DNA from 4 places in the Chryseobacillus diguaensis genome. Region 4 is predicted to be linked to each of the others. Evidence: riboswitches for the same ligand, from Rfam matches in the RefSeq annotation. Region 4 holds a riboswitch; each other region holds the start of a gene.
What was found. A riboswitch is a leader RNA that binds a small molecule or an ion and turns the genes downstream of it on or off. The one in region 4 is predicted to bind thiamine pyrophosphate.
Positions count from the first base shown of each region.

Region 1: another riboswitch for thiamine pyrophosphate. It lies ahead of ACOT8F_RS11910 (thiamine phosphate synthase); the one in region 4 lies ahead of tenA (thiaminase II).
Region 2: another riboswitch for thiamine pyrophosphate. It lies ahead of thiC (phosphomethylpyrimidine synthase ThiC); the one in region 4 lies ahead of tenA (thiaminase II).
Region 3: another riboswitch for thiamine pyrophosphate. It lies ahead of thiT (energy-coupled thiamine transporter ThiT); the one in region 4 lies ahead of tenA (thiaminase II).

Region 1 covers NZ_JBMKNV010000006.1:152,698-157,402, forward strand. Annotated here, with positions in the region: gene thiO (glycine oxidase ThiO) at 1-675, opposite strand, end outside; gene ACOT8F_RS11910 (thiamine phosphate synthase) at 672-1,283, opposite strand; TPP riboswitch at 1,361-1,469, opposite strand; gene ACOT8F_RS11915 (hypothetical protein) at 1,964-2,218, shown strand; gene ACOT8F_RS11920 (YhjD family protein) at 2,261-2,641, opposite strand; gene ACOT8F_RS11925 (YolD-like family protein) at 2,768-2,965, opposite strand; gene ACOT8F_RS11930 (MFS transporter) at 3,753-4,705, opposite strand, start outside.
Region 2 covers NZ_JBMKNV010000006.1:144,566-149,270, forward strand. Annotated here, with positions in the region: gene ACOT8F_RS11875 (metallophosphoesterase family protein) at 260-2,014, shown strand; TPP riboswitch at 2,524-2,638, shown strand; gene thiC (phosphomethylpyrimidine synthase ThiC) at 2,806-4,584, shown strand.
Region 3 covers NZ_JBMKNV010000005.1:2,545-7,249, forward strand. Annotated here, with positions in the region: gene ACOT8F_RS09440 (ABC transporter substrate-binding protein) at 1-351, opposite strand, end outside; gene ACOT8F_RS09445 (ABC transporter permease) at 370-1,191, opposite strand; gene ACOT8F_RS09450 (thiamine-binding protein) at 1,163-1,456, opposite strand; TPP riboswitch at 1,588-1,696, opposite strand; TPP riboswitch at 1,902-2,000, shown strand; gene thiT (energy-coupled thiamine transporter ThiT) at 2,098-2,667, shown strand; gene ACOT8F_RS09460 (class D sortase) at 2,679-3,293, opposite strand; gene ACOT8F_RS09465 (processed acidic surface protein) at 3,317-4,492, opposite strand.
Region 4 covers NZ_JBMKNV010000015.1:28,368-33,072, forward strand. Annotated here, with positions in the region: partial or broken gene ACOT8F_RS18045 (molybdopterin-dependent oxidoreductase) at 1-215, opposite strand, end outside; gene ACOT8F_RS18050 (hypothetical protein) at 450-656, shown strand; gene ACOT8F_RS18055 (alkaline phosphatase family protein) at 746-2,359, opposite strand; TPP riboswitch at 2,595-2,701, shown strand; gene tenA (thiaminase II) at 2,808-3,479, shown strand; gene ACOT8F_RS18065 (ABC transporter substrate-binding protein) at 3,506-4,504, shown strand; gene ACOT8F_RS18070 (YfmQ family protein) at 4,604-4,705, shown strand, end outside.

The sequences.
Region 1 (4,705 bases), on a different contig from region 4:
ATAAGTTTTCAGGTCCCGAAACTCCGAAAGAAGCGGCGTGCTCCAGGCGCCTGCGCAAATTACAGCATTTTGGCCGAATATCATGCCGCTTTTCGTTTGAATACCTTTCACACTTTGATTCTCGATAAGAATGTTTTCGGCTTTTGTATATTCGTACAAATCTGCTCCGCAAGCAGCAGCAGCATGCAAATATGCCTTCGTCAGGGCGGGGGCCATCACATGACCGTCTTTTGGATAAAAAACCGCTCCTGCTAAATCTTTGGAAAGGCTGCTTTCGTTTTCTCTTAGTTTATCGCCGGTAAGAAAAACCGTTTCTTCGCCTGTTTCCTCCTGCCAGCGTGCCGTTTTTTTCAGCTTTTCCAATTCCTCATCAGTTTCAGCAATTTTATAAATTCCTTTTTCTTCATACCCAATATCAATGCCTGTCAATTCTTTAAGCTGTAGCGAAAGGTCAGGAAAAAGCGCTCTGCTTTCTCTTGCTAGCTCAAATAGCGGATCATATTCATCCCATTCCGCCTGAACGCCAAGCAGTCCGGCTGCAGCGCTGGATGCTTCTTTCCCGCCTTCACCCTTTTCAACAATTGCCACTGTGTGGTCTCTTTTTGAAAGCTCATAGGCAACCGAACCGCCAATTGCTCCTCCCCCGATGACAATGCAATCATAAACCTTTATCATATTAGCAATCCTCCTTTTCCGACAGCTGATCTGTAATCAGAAGCCGCTTTTAACGTATCTTGGCTATCCCAGATTCCTGACATAACAGCAAAGCCGGCTGCTCCTGCAAGAAGAATTTCCGGCACATAATCAGGCCGGATGCCGCCAATTGCAATAACCGGTACAGGCGACTGCTCTGCCACTTCACAGAGCTCGGCTAAGCCGCGGGGCTCTCTTCCCTTTTTGCTATCTGTTTCAAAAACATGTCCATAAAGGAGCATATCAGCTCTTCCGATAATTGCAGCTCTTGCCTCTTTTAAGGAATGCACTGAAGAGCCTGCATACAATGCAGGAAAACTCGATTTTACAGCTGATACCGGAATGCCTTGAGTGCCAAGCTGAACTCGTTTTATTCCAGTTATCATTGCCAGATCAACCCGGTCGTTTATAATCAGCTTTGCTGCAGGAATACCTTCATTCAGGAAAACCTGAATTCCTTCGTAGAGCTCTTTAGATGATTTTTCCTTCTCCCTTATATGCAAAAAATCAATAAATGGATGGAACTCTTTTACTTTAGGAAGCATTTCACTAAAAGACAGCTTTCCGTTTGTAATCACATGAAACTCCATCTGCGAATCCCTCCAATAAGCCAAAAAAGCCCATTCCGCGTGTTGGCGAAATGGGCTTGAATGCACAATGAAAGACAGCTGTCCCCGTATCGCTTCCCTACGCTAGTACAAACTAGATCAGGTTTTAAGGGTTTAAAAACTGGTGTTTTAATCTCAGCCGGCCTGCCGGCTCCCCTAGCAAAGAATGGATATTTTTTCATCAGTATACCATTGAAAAACGAACATTCAAGCTATATTGAATAAAATGGTACTTTTGGCCTTGCACTTTAAATTAGGTTATGCTCCTTTACTAAAGAATTGGTTTTTCATTCAAGTAATTAATAGCCCTTCACCGATTAAAAATGTGCCGACAGGCGACAATGGTAACAATAAATCTGAAAAACGGTGATAATTATGATGGTAATTCAGTGGGGCACTTCTATATTAATGTGTAGCAATTTGACTGCTTTAGGATGGGAAAGTTTCAAACGAATGTCAGAGCTAATCGGGGAGTTACAAAAAGTATTTATTTTGGTTAATTAGCTGGCTCTTTTAGTTTGCATTTATGGTCCATATTGTTGTTACAAGGCATAACCCAAGGGATACATAACCGACCAATTTCCATGCTCTTCTTTTTTTTATGGACTTCAAAAAAAATATTGCTATATAATGGAAGTAAATAAGTCAGGAGGTGGGCTGAAATGGAAGATACCAAAAAGCTAACAAAATGGAACTTGATTCAAAATTTAGCCTGGCCATTCTTCGTTCTTATTGTTTTTACTGAAAGGGCTAATCCTCAAATTAGTTTAGGATGGTTCCTTGCGGTAACACTCTTATTCATTGGCGTGATCTACTCGTTTTTTTCTCCAAACAAAAGACTTAAAAAGCTCGGTTATCTGACTCTCGTATTATTCGCCATAGTAACAATATGGACATCATTCTTTTCATCCATTTGAAAGCGATTAAATAAGGGATTTCACCAAAGGGAATTGTCTTTATTAATGTGTATAAGAAGAAATCATGTATTGATTAATATATTTTTTCATTCTCCGCGAACCTTCAAGCCGCATAGCTGCTTCCCAGAAGCGAAAACTGCCCTCATATCCATGGGCGAAGTATAAATAATCAAAGAAGATTTCATCGCCTTGCGGTTCCTCCAAAACCTTGATCTTCAAATTCCTCATTTCCTTTTTCATCTCCCTGGCTTCCAAGCGAAGGGCTTTTAAGATCCCATCAATCATGGCCACATAAGGCTCGGGAATTTTAAATGGCAGCCTCTCGAAGCTTACGCGATTCTCTTCCAGCTCTGAAATGAGGTAGACCCTGTAAATATATTCATAAATAAGGTCCTCTTCCGCAACAGGAATTGGAGCTTTCATGATGCTTCCATCCTTTCAAGTTCCTTATCTATAAGTGCCTGACATCTGTTAAAGGATAAAAGGAAATCGTAAATTTGTTTTTCCATTCATCCATTAACTGAATGGTTTTCTCCAGCTGATTCATTTTCAAGACCATTCCCGTCTTTTCGCTAAATAAGCCATCATGCCAAAATCGTGAAAATGAAGGTAATGCTTGTTTTGAAGGCTTTCTAATAAGAGCTGTTCCATTTCGAGTATTTGATCTTCATTTAAAAATGGCCGGGGTGTTTTAAGATCTTCCCGAAACACTTTCTTGGCCATTTGCACGTGTTCAGGAAGCATCATGGAAGTCCATTTAATATTTCCCGATCTCGAATCAACGGAATCTCCCCCTCATAAATAGAATATATGTTCCTATTTTAACCGATTTTAACGAATAAGAAACTGGTGTTTTTTATAAGAAAAAAAGACCGATGCCGGTCATTTCTGTAGGAGATGTATGTGTCCATTTTTTAAAATAAGCACCCCGAAGGATGCTTAATTACTCAAAGTGTTTCACTTTTTCTTTCAGGATAATTCGTCCTAAGATCCTTTGCTTTTTCCCTAGGTTAAGCAATGCGAAAGCCATTGGGCTACAAATACCCCTATATAAAAGCAGCAACTGAATAAGCAGCATTTGCTATGAATAACGAATTAAAAAAAGCCATGACTAAAAATGCTCATGGCCTTCTATAAAAAATAGGGGGTCTTTCAGTTATCATAAAGGATTTTTTGCTTTTTATCAGCACGCTTTAGAACTATTTATTGTATGAAATTATGCTTTTAAAATACTTAATAAGAATGACCAAAAAATAATTGAGCTGACAGACTAACTGTCTTTGGGGATAGGAGCGACTTCCCTAAATCGCAGTCGGTATGCGGGTAAAAAATATTAATCAAAATATAGTCCATATTTCTATAAGTATGAACTTTTTTTATTCTGGCACTATACGCTGTTCGTACTCTGTCTAAGTTGAAAAGCTTTATATATATGGTCAGGGCTAACCTTACCGAATACTTCTATTTTACTTAAAGAATAGAAGATGAAGTTATCCCCATTATTTCCACTTTTGCCTTTCCAAAGCTAACACCTTTATCTAATATTCTCCTTATACACTACTTTACTAAATTGATTATTTGATATCGCAATTGAGAAAACGATTACAAATAGGAATACACTCGGACCCAATATCAAATAAGTTTTTGAAAAGCCTATCGTATCATACCAATAACCAACTAATGGAGACAAAATTGCCTGACCCACTTGGGAAATAAAATAGTAGCCAACAATATACATGGTGGAAGATAACCTTGCATCAAAATTAGAAGCAATAAATTTAAATATGGCTACTAGCATTATAGGCAGCTCAAAGGAATGCATCATTTTCATTATGGATATGCCTATAGGTTCTGTTACCAGGCCAGATCCCAATATTCTAATGGCCATGATTAAACCTGCTAAAACCAAGCCTTTTTTAGCCCCAATCTTATTGACAATAATAGGGGAAAGAAACATCATTCCTGCCTCTACAAAAATCTGAACGGAGTTTAAATAACCAAACATCTGATTTCCTAATTCCTTTGATGAAAACATTGAGGCATAGTAAACGGGAAACTGTTGATCATAAACCGAGTAAACACAAGCAACTCCCAATACATATATGACAAATGACCAAAAAGTTTTATTCTTTAATAAGATCAAACCATCTGTTAATTTTAATGATTCTGATTTTTGCTGTTCTTCCTCTGTTATAACGATTTTTGTAAATAACAGAAAAACAATCAATAAGAGGCTGCAAACGGATGCAATCCAAAAATTAATATTAGGATCGATATTAAATAACTGTCCAGCGAATAAAGCAGCAGATGCAGCTCCTAGCGAACCCCACATCCGTGCTTTCCCGTATTCAAAATTATATTTCTTACCGGTTCTTTCCGCATATGATTCAACTGCACCGAGTCCCGCTAAAAAGGTTGCACTAACATAAATACTTCCAGCAATTGCCCCTATAAAGATATTATATTTTAATAGAGGACTATACACAT
Region 2 (4,705 bases), on a different contig from region 4:
TTTTTATATCGCCTTTTTTTTACTAAAGAATTGGTTTTTCATTCAAGTAATTAATAGCCCTTCACCGATTAGTTGATCTACAAATAGAAAGACTCTACGCATTTTTCTTGATGAAAGAAATGATGAATTTTCGGTTAGTCTGTTTGCACAAAAAAATAACAATATTAATAGAATTGTTAAAATATGAAATCCTTTTTTAATAGAGGCTACATAAAAGCAAGATACACTGGTTGTAGCAACTAAGAAAGGGTGATAGCAAATGCACAATCAGAATCGATTTAGGTATTTACGTTTCTTGGTTCTTTCGTCCTTGGCTTTTTATCTTGTATTCCCTCAAATTACTCATGGTGCTGTCGCAGGTTCACAGGATGGAGGAATCGGGAACACTACTCATTATTCACAGTTCCAGTCTTCATTTACAGGAGGTAAAAAAATAAATAATATTATTTATCCTCTTTTATCGACACCTGCCATTAAAAAGCAGGGAACACAACTTACTATTAAAGTAGATACACATGGCAAGTCTCCAAGTGGATGGAAAATTAACCTGGGCAGCCTGGAGCAAACCCCGGTTAAAAATGAATATTCTCTTCCTGTTGTTTCTTCTAAGCCGAGTTCTTCCTATTGGGAAAAAGACGGCACTGTTTATGATGTAACAGTAAACATCCCTACAAATGTACCGGAGGAGCTTTACGATCTTAAAGTTGCATATACCGCTGGCGGTTCGACAGTGACAGATAATCAGGCTCATTCAGTAAAAGTGGTAAAAGATTTAAAAAAGAATTTTTCCTTTCTTGACCTTACTGATATTCATGTAGGTTCACCGCGTAACGAAAATGATCCGGCAAATGCTACGGAAGCTGGTTTCTGGGATCCCGATCCGAATAAGCGATGGCTGTATCTACAAAAAACAATTCGCGAAGTTAATTTACAAAAACCAGATTTTGTTGTGCTTACAGGAGATTTAATGTTCGGACAGATGAATCCGAAAGAGTATCAATATGAATATGAAGAAGTGTACCGGATGCTGAAGCAGCTGAATGTACCTGTTTATATCGTTCCAGGCAACCATGATGGATACGCACAAGACGCTACCCTAACAGATGGATTGAAATATTGGCACAATTATTTTGGACCGCAATATTTTTCATTTGATTATGGACCATATGCTCATTTTGTTGGGCTTAATACCTTTGACTGGGATAAAGTTGACCGCAGCGGTACCGGAACAGTATCTGTTCCAACGTGGGGCGGTCAAGTGAGAAGCGAACAGCTGCAGTGGATGAAAGAAGATCTGGCGAATAATGCACAAACTGCACAGGCAGGACAGCTGCGAGGATTGCTGGCACACAATAACCCGATCTTCCGTGATCGTGATAAGTGGCCAGACACTGATCCCGAAGTACAGCAGTACTGGAAAGAATATGACCTCCAGCACGATCCTCAGACACCTGCAAATCTGGCTTTGGGTGAGAAACTCGGACTGAAATACGATCAATTGTGGCATGGTGAAGGTGCCCAGCAGGTTATCGATTTAATGAAGCAATATAATATGCAGGTTGGCCTGCATGGACATACGCATGTTGATAATATTACCAAGCAGGACAATATTTTATATGCTACGACGACTGCAGTTGAATTAACCGGGAAACCATGGATAGGATATCGGACTTTCCAGATGAACAACGGCAGCCTTGATTCTTCCTATATATACGAGAGTCCTGACCGTTCGCAGCCTATTTATCAGAATGGAAATACGACCGACGGTGTTATGTCGTTTGAGACAGAGTACAGCTCTCCTAATGATGGAACGGCTACCACCCAAACCGCAACTGTTTCCAATCGCCTTAACCGTCCAATAACTTTACACGTACCGTTTTATATGAAAAAGGGTACTTACACAACGACAGCGGGGTCGCTGCAACAAATTGATATGAATGATGACAAACAAGGCATGGATGTACAAATTACTATTCCTGCAAACAGTTCACAGAAGATTACGGTGTCTTCTTAACCAATTCGTCGACAAAATTTTTATTAAGGTTCAATCGTATCTGCGGTTGAGCCTTTTTTCTATAAAGCATTTGCTTAAGCAAATGCTTGAGGGCTGCTTTAGCAACTTTTTTGGCAGGCTCGATGCCTGCCTTTTAATAAATAAAAACTTTAGTTTTTTTCCATTTTTTCAATTGGATTATGATTGTAAATTTCGTCATTGCGCTTGCTGGTAAGGCCTGTGCACTGTTTATTGATTTCCCATTAAACGGTTTGGCGAATTTCTTAATTTCCCTAGTTTCTTCATCCTCAATTTTCTTCCAAAGCCAGTAAACAACATAATGATATTTCTTCAATTCTTCTTTTTTGATTTAGGCAAAAAAATTGTCTAGCGGAAAAGAAATAAGCACCTCCCATTTTCTACACGCATTATGCTGGTGAATTTTCATGAATAAAGGAATTTTTAAATAGGCTTTCTTATTACTAAAAACTATGTTATTTTTAACAACAAAGCATAATATCTTTGTTTAATTGCTCTACTAGGGGTGTCCAATGGCTTGGGCTGAGAAAAGAATGCACTTAAATTCTTTGACCCTTTGAACCTGATCTGGATTATACCAGCGTAGGGAAGTAGGTGTGAAGGCGTCAAATGTCTTTTGTACGCTGCTACTTTTTGGCGATATTCAGGTTCTGTGTATACAGAACCTTTTTTGTTGCCTTTCATTTACTTGTTTACCCAGCTAATGGTAACTTGTAATGACTATGCTGTAGCTCCTAGGATCGTTTATCTATCAATTTTAGGGAGGAAGTTACATGCAAAAAAAGCCAACTGAAATGAACATTGAATTAAAATCCCAATTTACAGGAAGTAAAAAAATTTATGTCGAGGGTTCCAAACCTGATATAAAGGTCCCTATGAGAGAAATCGAGCTCAGTAGAACAAAAACTTCATTTGGAGAGGAAGAAAATGCTCCCCTTCATGTATATGATACGAGTGGCCCTTACACAGACCAAGATTACAAAGTAGATATTCGAAAAGGACTGCCGCCTTTGCGCAAAAATTGGATTTTAGAACGCGATGATGTTGAGGAGTATCAAGGAAGAGAGATAAAACCAGAAGATAATGGATTCCTTGAAGGAGATGTACGTGCCAATCTTGAATGGTTCCCAAATATAAATAAAGCACCATTACGTGCCAAAAAAAGATGTAATGTCACACAAATGCATTACGCTAAAAAAGGAATTATTACACCTGAAATGGAATTCATTGCTATTCGTGAGAAGATGAATCCGGAGTTTGTTCGTGAAGAGGTAGCAAGGGGAAGAGCGATCATTCCCGCGAATATTAATCATCCGGAAAGTGAACCAATGATTATTGGACGTAATTTTCACGTTAAAATAAATGCGAATATTGGTAATTCAGCTGTAACTTCTTCTATTGAGCAAGAGGTTGAAAAGATGACATGGGCTGCTCGGTGGGGAACAGACACAATAATGGATCTTTCAACAGGGAAAAATATCCACACAACAAGAGAATGGATCATTCGAAACTCCCCAGTACCTGTTGGCACAGTACCTATCTATCAGGCACTTGAAAAGGTGAATGGAATTGCTGAAGATTTAACGTGGGAAGTGTATCGTGATACCTTAATTGAACAGGCTGAACAAGGAGTAGATTATTTTACAATTCATGCTGGTGTTTTATTACGGTATATTCCATTAACGGTCAAACGTACGACTGGGATAGTATCCCGTGGCGGTTCTATTATGGCCCAATGGTGTTTGGCTCACCATAAAGAAAATTTTTTATTTACTCACTTTGAAGAAATATGTGAAATCCTGAATCAATATGACATTTCTGTTTCACTTGGAGATGGACTGCGGCCAGGTTCAATAGCGGATGCAAATGATGAAGCCCAATTTGCTGAGCTTGAAACGTTAGGAGAATTGACTTCCATTGCGTGGAAGCATGATGTGCAGGTTATGATCGAAGGCCCTGGGCATGTGCCGATGCATATGATTAAAGAAAATGTTGATAAGCAAATGGAGATTTGTAAAGAAGCGCCATTTTATACATTAGGACCTTTAACAACGGATATTGCACCCGGGTATGACCATATCACCTCTGCTATTGGGGCTGCAATGATCGGTTGGTTTGGAACGGCTATGCTTTGTTATGTGACACCAAAGGAGCATTTAGGCTTACCAAATAAAGATGATGTCCGCGATGGGGTCATTGCTTATAAAATTGCATCGCATGCAGCCGATTTAGCGAAGGGCCACCCAGGTGCTCAAGTTAGAGATAATTCTTTATCTAAAGCACGCTTCGAGTTTCGCTGGAACGATCAATTTAATTTATCACTTGATCCAGAACGTGCAAGAGAGTTTCATGATGAAACGCTTCCTGCAGAAGGTGCAAAAACAGCTCATTTTTGTTCAATGTGCGGGCCTAAATTCTGTTCAATGAGAATTTCACATGATATTCGGGGAACAGCTGCTGAAAAAGGAACAAGCGAGGAAATCTCAATAGAAGAAGGAATGAAACAAAAGGCAGATGAATTTGTTAAAAAGGGATCGAGTATTTATCGATAAAAGAGTGATAATGAAAAACCTTATTTTAATGAATGACGAAGAACCTTACCACAAATAGCGGTAAAGCAGAATACCGAACTAACGATAGAAATGGAATAAATTGCGAACTGTACAAGATGAA
Region 3 (4,705 bases), on a different contig from region 4:
AGATGTATTTTCCTGAATGATAGCTCCTAATGAAACAAGCGGTATACCATTTGATCTTGCTTGTGTTATGTTTTCCTGATAACTGATCCCGAAATCTGCTTTACCGGAGGCTACTACTTGATCTGCACTGACCCCTTCCCCCGGTTCTGCAATTTCAACATCAAGCCCTTCATTTTTATAATAGCCTTTTTCTTTCGCTACATAGATACCCGTATGATTCGTATTCGGAAACCAATCGAGCATAATTTTCACTTTCTTAAGCGGCTTTTGATCTGTCTTCTCTGCCCCGCTGCATCCTGCTGATAGTAACAGAATTAGAGCACTTAACATTAAATAAAGTCCTTTTTTCATCATGTTTCTCCTCATATATTATTTTTCGAATTTCTGCTGCTCATATCGCCATGGCATACAAATGCGGGCAAGGATTTCAATCAGTGCAAATACCGCCAGACTTAACAAGACAATGATTAGGATTGTTGCAAATACTTTTTCAGTCAGAAAAGATTGGCTCGATCTTGTAAGTACTATACCAAGTCCTCTATCTGAACCAAGCCATTCTCCAATAACAGCTCCCATGACACTGTACGTGCCAGCAATTTTCAATCCGGAAAAAAAGAATGGCAATGCAGATGGGAACTTCACTTTTAAGAAGGTTTGCCGCTTTGTTGCTCCGAAGGTTTTCATAAGCTTAAGCATATCTCTGTCCACAAGGCGGTACCCATCTGCGAGATTAATAGCTATCGGAAAAAAGCAAACGAGAGCAACAACCAATACTTTGGGTAAAAGCCCAAATCCAAACCAGATAATAAAGAGCGGTGCCAAAGCAATGATAGGAATGGTCTGAGAAATGATCAGCAAAGGATAGATGGCTTTTCTGATCCAGTCTGAAAGATCAATGATTGTACCGAATAAGACCCCCGCAACAATAGAGATAACCAGCCCTAAAATGGCTTCTGATACGGTCTGAATAATATGAGAAGGCAGTGTTGAACTCATTGTGAACAGCGCCTTTATTACCTCTGTTGGCGCTGGCAAGATCCATTTATCAATCCCGCTGAATCTCACTGCAAGCTCCCAGAATAAAAGCAGAAGCAATATAGCGATACCAGGAAGTGCTGTTTCAATTAATCTTTTCAAAACATCCGCTATAGAGGCAGAAGGTTTAAGCGCGGTATTTTTTAAGCTTTTCATCAATCGTCACTCCTTCAACAGGACGATAGTGGATCTTCATGTGTGTCATGACTTCAAAAGCCCCTGCTTTAATACAAGCATCCTGTGCTCTTTTAACGATATCGAGCAATTCATCCAGCTCACCCTCCATCACTGTTTCCATTGCGCCAACCTCATATTTCACACCTGATTGCTGAACGATCTCAATAGCTTTGTCTACAATTTCGTAAGTATTGCCGCCATCTGATTTTGGCAGCACCTGAAAAGCCAAATTTACTGAAGCCATGTAACTTCCCCCTATACTCTTAAAATGTGATCAATAAACAGATAAAAGCTTAGAATGCAAAAATGAAAATGCAAACACAAAAAAGACTGCCACTAGGGCAGCCTTATGCTCGTCTAAAGTATAAAGGAAAGAATCCTTCCTCTTGGCTCCCTACGCTGGCATTATCCAGATCAGGTTTAACGGGTCGACGCTAAAAATCGTCCTCTCAGCCAAGTTTACTCAGCTCCCCGAGACATTTTCAATTTTCATATTGGCTCTTTCCATAGAATTCTTTGCCATTTAGGTCTTTGAAGCTAAGAAAGCAGCCAATAATTTATTAAATATAAGATCAATCAAAACATATCAGCAATTCAGCATTTTGTAAAGAAAGAATTAATTTCCTTTACAAATAGGGTTGTCGAAATTTGTTTTATATTGTATTATTACTTTATTCATAATTTAATGAATCGACCACAAGGGGAGCCATTCGGCTGAGATTGAACGCAGTTCTGACCCTTTGAACCTGTTAGTTAACGCTTTTGTAGGGATGTGGCACTGAACTTATTTTACCTCTCATTAAAGCAGTGCGTGGAAACGAACGACAGAGTTCCCCGCATTGCTTTTTTCATTTCCTTTTTGGTCGGTCTATAAGAGGTGTTTTAATGAATCAGCGGCTTGTTTTTTTGGTTGAAACAGCTATTTTTGCAGCAATTGCCCTGCTGCTTGATTATGTATCAAATATATTCGGGAGACTTCCTCAAGGCGGATCCCTTTCACTTGCTATGATTCCGATTTTTATTATGGCTTTTAGATGGGGACTTAAAGGGGGACTGCTTACAGGGTTCTTAACAGGGCTTCTTCAGATAGTCCTTGGCCTTGCGGTGATTGTCCACTGGGCACAATATTTGCTCGATTATCCTTTAGCATACGCACTTCTTGGCGCAAGCGGCCTTTTTTCCCGTTGGGTGCTTCGTGCTTCTGGCAGCAGACAAAAAGGAGCGGTTATTCTTTCGGTTTTAGCAGCAACTTTTATAGGAAGTTTACTTAGGCTTGCTTCCCATGTTCTTTCGGGAATTATTTTCTTCGCTTCAAGCACTCCTAAAGGAACGCCTGTATTTCTATATTCGGTCGTCTATAACAGCTCCTACATGATTCCATCATGGATTGTCAGCAGCATTGTGATCATTATGGTTTTGATCTCTGCGCCAACCTTATTAAACAGAAAAAAGTGAATCCTTATGATTCACTTTTTAATTTGGCTTTTTATTAAATCAGCTACAAGCACATAGCGTTTTGGCGCAGAGCCCACAAAACGAAATGGGTAGCATGTAGAGACTGTGAGAGTTGCTCGAGGCTTTGGAACAATAACTGTCCGGTCATCAGCATCGACAATCCTTACTTTTCGGATTTTGTAAGTGAACTTGCCTGCACTCGTTTCCACAACCAGCAGATCCTTTTTGCCTACCTCTCCCAGCCTTCTAAACACAGTATCTCTGTGTCCTGCCAGAACAGAATTATCCTTTTCACCCGGAAGTACGGAGCCCGCATAATGCCCGACTCCTCTTTCAAGCTCATCTTCATCTGTTCCATGATAGATTGGAAGGGAAGCATTAAGCTTAGGAATCTGCAAGACGCCCATGTTTTCACCCATTTTGGGCCGGACGCTGTATAGTACATTTTCTGGTTTTTTGGATGGAGCAGGCTTCGGTTTTTCTATTGCTGTGGCTGAGATTGGCTTCTCTGTTTTAAATAAAAAATACCCATAGGCAAGTTTAAATCCATTGGTTGTTGTCAAATAGATTCCGCCAACAAGCAGTACAGCGATGGCAAAAAGAAGAAGCATCGGCTTCTTCTTCATTTTTTGCTTACCCGCTCTAGCTCTCATTGGTATTTCGCTTTGACTCTTCTTGCAAGCAGGAATGCGCCGGCAAGCAGAAGAATACCTGCTCCCATCATTTCAGCATAGTTTCCTGCTGTTTTAGGAAGCTTTGCGCCTTTAACTGTTTTGGCAACTGGTTTAGATAATACTGGTTTTTTCTCTTCTTTTTTAGCAATCACTGCCGTTTTTTCAAGGCCTTTACCGGTTTCTTTAACAATCTTTGAGCCGGCCATTTCTGGTGTAATCACAAGATCCATCAGCAATTCGCCTTTATCGCTATACAATTCAACCAAAAGGTTTGCTCCATTTAGATCTTTTACATTCATTAATGATTGCAGAGAAAGTTCATTCTTTTCTCCATTTTTCGTTAAATAAAACTTTGGTTTAAGTTTAAACAGGTCAAGACCTTCGCTGTAGATCGAAAGCAGTTCTGCAATATCTTTAGCAGAAAGCTGATCAACACTCGTAAAGTTTGAAAAATGCATCATTCTTTCCCCAAGGCTTTTTAGCTTATCAGAAGCAGAAGGATCATTCTTGATCACTGAGCTCATATACTCAGACAATCTTTCGGCTTCTTTTTGAGTAATGCCGAGACTAGCAAGGGCATTCTCCATTTCTTTCTGCATTTTTGCAGAACGCTGTGTATAATAATCAAGTGTCTGATCCAAGTCTTCTATATATTTATAGTTTTTAATAGAATCTTTATGTGCAGTCATCAATTTATCGAATTCCGCTTTCGTCAACTCATAGCCAGCAAGCAAGTCATTTAGATTGCTGCTTGTGATCGGTGTTAATTCATTATCAAGATAATAAGATAGATCTGAATCTAAGTCATTGATAAAGGTATAAACATCCTGAATTTTTTCGCCCTTCTCAAGCTCTCCGTTTTCAACAAGCAAATCAATTGCTTTTTGTTCTGTTAGATCATAATCCTTTAAAAGTGCTGCAAGTGTCTCATCTGTAACTGGTTCACCCAGTTCATCTTTTAGCTCCTGAATACTGTTAAAATCATTAAGCGTCAGGTCGCTGTAACTGAGGTAATCCTCCAAGTCAGATTTGCTCATCCCTATTTCAGTAAGGTATGCTGTCAAATCTGTCTCTTTGACTGCTGCAAATGCAGGCGTAGAAGCAAAAACCATAAATAGTAATGCTAAACATGCTGTGAAAAGCTTTTTCAAATCAATTAACCCCCATTAATTTCAAATCTAGACAATTATACCGATTAAATCCTCGTAAATATAGCATTGTAATTCATCTTTTTTTTCTATATAATTATCCAATTTTTTAAAAATTACTATTTTCGCAGACTAACTGGCAGGTAAATTCAATAAAAAAGATGGAAAGCAACAAAGTTTATGAAAAGAGCCTTAAAAATTTTACTCATATTAGTA
Region 4 (4,705 bases):
ATTGGCAACAAATAAAATGATGACGGCAGGTTTGGATAAGAAAAGTGATTGCGTTTGTAGAACAAATGATTAGGTACAATACTTCTTTCCAAGAATTGAATTGGCGTTTCCTGATTTTCAGGTTTTAGAGACCTTGTCATTAGAAAGGGCCCTACTGAAGACTGATGAGTATTTTTCATCATGCCACCCCATAATTTTATTAGTGATTTATACATATGAAAATTTTTTTGTCTTCATCCAATCCTTTTAAGTACTTTGAAAAACTGCAATTTCTTACTGAAGGTTTGGATATTATTGGTGGCATGTTTTTGCAATTCAGAACCCTTTTTTGCCCTAGCTTCTCTGTTAAAAAAGACTATATTTTATTTGGAAAGTTTCAACCAACATAATTCGATGCAGAAAAACAAACATTAAAAAGGCTATATCGTTAACACCAGGGGGTGAAAAACATGGAAAAACAACAAATATGGCTGCCTTTGATCGCAGCTGCAGGTATCGGTGCAGCTGCTTTTTATAGCATGACTAAGGGCCAAAAAAGCATAGGACAAAGCATGCAGCAGTTTGTCCCGCTTGTTGCAGGAATGGGTTGCCAAGGCCAGCAAATGCAGCAAAACACCCAACAAAATAATCAAGCGTCTAATAACCAGCTTCAATAAATTTTTATATGAAAAATATTTAAAAAATTCAGAAGGAGCTCATATAGCCCCTTCTATTTTTTATATTCGAGCACTGCCCGTTAGAACGTTCAATTATCCAAAATATGTAATATCCAATCTTTTAAATCAACCATTCTTAAGTGTTCCGGTTCAAGCTCCGTTCCTGTTACAATCATGGGAAAGTATGTGTCTTGTTCATGCAATGAACCATGGCTTGCTCCCCCTGCATTTATTGGAGTTCCTTCCCCAATGAATTCAAATCCAGGTTTTACATTAACTACCAAGAAGTTTCCTGGGTGAGAATAGAAAGAACTGTAAAGGCGTGCAAGTGCATCTGGATAATTTCCATATATAATAGAGTGACCATTTTTCATCTTAATATCTAAAATAGAAACATCCCCCTCTATTTTCCAGCTTTGTCCGTATTGATCAATAAATTTCCCATTTGGCTGATAAGAGAGCACGCCTTTCTTGTCAACTGATAAAACCTTAACTGCCTCCCCTTCCTTCCAAGCAATATTATCAATGCGTTTCTCTTTTTGAAGTTGTTTAACAATAGACTCTACTTTGATCGATTCATCTAGAAGATAAATAAAAGACATTCGCTCATTTAATCCCAGTACGATTTGATCTTTCTTCTGAATTGGCCCGCTAATTTTATGAATTCTATATTCTTTTAACACCCTTCTTAAATCAATTAAGGCCTTTTTCTTATCGCTGCCAATTGAAGTTTGGCCGCTATCCCCCATTACAATCCAAACGTTATCCTTTAACGCTTTTTCCCAAGAACCATAAGTATTAAAGATGGTCTGCAGCCGTTTATCAGCCTCTTCAATTCCTTTCGTTTCATTCACTCCATTTTTATGAACTTTTTTATCATTATCCAGAAAATACACCAATGAAAAGGAGGGGACTCTATTTTGTTCGATTAAATATTTCAATTCTTCTGCTGCATATTTATCATTAAAACCGAACGCCTGCCAGAAGTGGGTATACTTATTATTTGGATTTAATTTAGATAAAATCCCATAGGAAAAATAGGAAGGTCCTCTAACAGAAGCATCTTTATTCAGAAAGTGAAATACCTGTAATAACTTTGGAACATAGAGCATTTGTGTTTTGTTTCCACGAAAAACCAGTGTATTGATTGAAGCAGATTGTAATCCTCTATCACTTATTTCTTCATGAATTGTCTTTACGTGATCACTCAAATGATGTTCATTTAAATGAAACAAGGTCTCTTTAAATAAGACTTGTTTAACTCCTAATTTCAAAATTTCTTTTTTGTCACTCCCATAACTGATCAAACGTTTTTCGTGTTCATCATACCAAACAAGTGCTGGCACTTTATGTTTTTCAGGATACGTTCCAGTTAAGAGTGTACTATCAATTGTAATTGACATCGTGGGGTAGCTGCTCACCATTCTTGGGTAATATCGTCCATTATCGATTAAATATTGTAAAGCAGGTGCTTTTCCTTCCTTTAGAGCAGATTGAAGCGGCTTATCCATAAGAGAGTCTAATATTATAAGAACGACCCGTTTTGAAGGCATCACATGCGGGAAATTAAGTTTCTTATTTGTTTGGACTGTTGTAGGCTGTAAATTAAAATAAACTATAAATAAAATAAGTGAAATTGCCATAATCATAATAACAAATTTTAAAATTTTACCCAAAATATGATTTTTTTTGTAGATCTCCATAAATATATCGTGTCTAATTTTTTTGACTTTATTCGCAAATACAAATAACCGGAGTTGATTGGTTTCAATTAAATCCCATTAGCAGATCCGGTAATGCCAATAATCGCTTTTCTGGCCATGGTTTCCTCCTAGGTATTTATCGACTTATTTCATACCCTTTCGGAAATAGCCCTACACTTTTTCCCCTTTACTATTTATCCAATAATGGTTACCATCAGTACATAACCGAATATTTTATTTCTGCTAGGGGTGCCTTGTCATGGGCTGAGATTGAACCATCGTTCTAAACCCTTTGAACCTGAACTGGATTATACCAGCGGAGGAAAGCGGCCGACTATCCAGCCTTTTGATTGTATTGTTTACCTATGGCTTGTTATACGAACCCGCTTACTTCTCCGGAGAAGAGCGGGTTTTTTGTGCAGGAAAACTTTCCATTGGAGGAGATCGAATGACATTTTCACGAAGGCTTTATCAAAAAGCAGAAGGCATTTGGCTAAAAACCCATCAGCATCCGTTTGTAACGGGAATCGGAAAAGGAGATCTTCCTAAGGAATCGTTCATCCGCTACATGAAGCAGGATTATGTCTTTTTAATTGATTACGCAAAGATGTTTGCGCTCGGTGCTGCAAAAGCAAAGGATATCGAAACAATGGCCGCATTTGCAAAGATTCTGAATGATACTCTGCATGAAGAAATGGATTTGCACCGCCAATATGCAGAACAGTTCGGCATTACAAAAGAACAGCTGGAGGCAGTCAAACCCGCTCCGCTCAATCTTGCTTATACGCGATACATGCTGAGCGCAGCCCAGAGCGGCTCCCTGGAGGAATTGATTTCTGCTTTATTGCCATGCATGTGGAGCTACTGGGAAATCGGAAAAATGCTTAAAGCAGAGTACCCAGGCTCAAGCGAGCATCCTTTCTACGGTAAGTGGGTCACCATGTATGCTTCAGAAGAATTTGGTTCCCTCGCTGTCTGGCTGATTGATTTGCTGGACAAGCTGACTGAAAGGAAAAGCGAGAAGGATCTAGCTATCTTAGAAGAGCAATTCCTCACCTCTTCAAAACTTGAATTCCTCTTCTGGGACATGGTTTACAAAGGAGAAGAGTGGCCGGTTTAAATACATTTTTGGAAGGAAGAGTTGAGATGAAAAAATCGTTATTAATTCTATTTGGCATATTCGTGCTTATTTTAGGAGGATGCAGTTCAGGCCCAAACGGAAGTGCTTCCGGAAAAGGCTCCGATCACCTGCAAAAGATTACCCTGATGCTAGATTGGTATCCGAATGCTGTTCACTCTTTTCTTTATACAGCTGAACAAAAAGGCTACTTCAAGGAGCAGGGGCTTGATGTCGAGTTCAAAATGCCGGCAAATACGAATGATCCCCTCAAAATGACAGCGTCCAATCAGATTGATATGGCCCTTAGCTATCAGCCTGAAATCCTTATGGCGAGAAGTGAAGGCATTCCCGTTCAATCCTTTGCTGCCATCGTCCGCCATCCGCTGAATCAATTGATGGTTCCGAAAAACGGGAACATTCACTCACCTAAGGATCTCGAAGGAAAATCAGTTGGTTATCCTTCCAGTCCATTGGATGAAGCTTTAGTTCGTACAATGGTAAAAGCCGACGGCGGCAATCCCGATAAGGTAATGATGACAGATATCGGCTTCAATCTGATCCCATCCATGGTTACGAACAAGATCGATTCCTTGATGGGCGGCTTTATCAATCATGAAAAACTGCTTTTGGATAAAGAACATCATCCCGTTCGCACACTTGATCCAACAAAATATGGCGTCCCGGATTATTATGAACTCGTTCTTGCGGCAAGCGAGAGGTCATTAAAAGAAAAGCCGCAGGTTTACAAGAAGGTCATGGCTGCCATGACAAAAGGCCAGCAGTATGTGGAGAAACATCCTGAAGAAGGCCTTTCGATATTAATGAATCACGAGGAAGAATCCTCTCCGCTTGATAAAGAAGTGGAAACGAAAAGCTTAAAGATTCTGCTCCCTCTGATGGAGGAAAAAGGAAAGCCATTCGGTTACCAGGAAGAAGAAACCTGGAACAATGTCTCTCAATGGCTGTATGATAATAAGATCACGAAAAACAAAGTAGATGCAAAGAGTGCTTTCCGAAATCTATAATCAACTTTCACATAATGGACAAAAAACAGCTTTCCGTTCTATGTTAAAATAAGGATGTCCAACTACTACTTATTGAAAACATAACGGAGATGATGATACATGACATGGCTAGTTGTGCTTGCCATCATTCTTGTCAGTGCTGTTAAAATTTTTATGACATGTCTTCCAACACCTGTTGTCGAATGGCTTGTCAGCAAATTT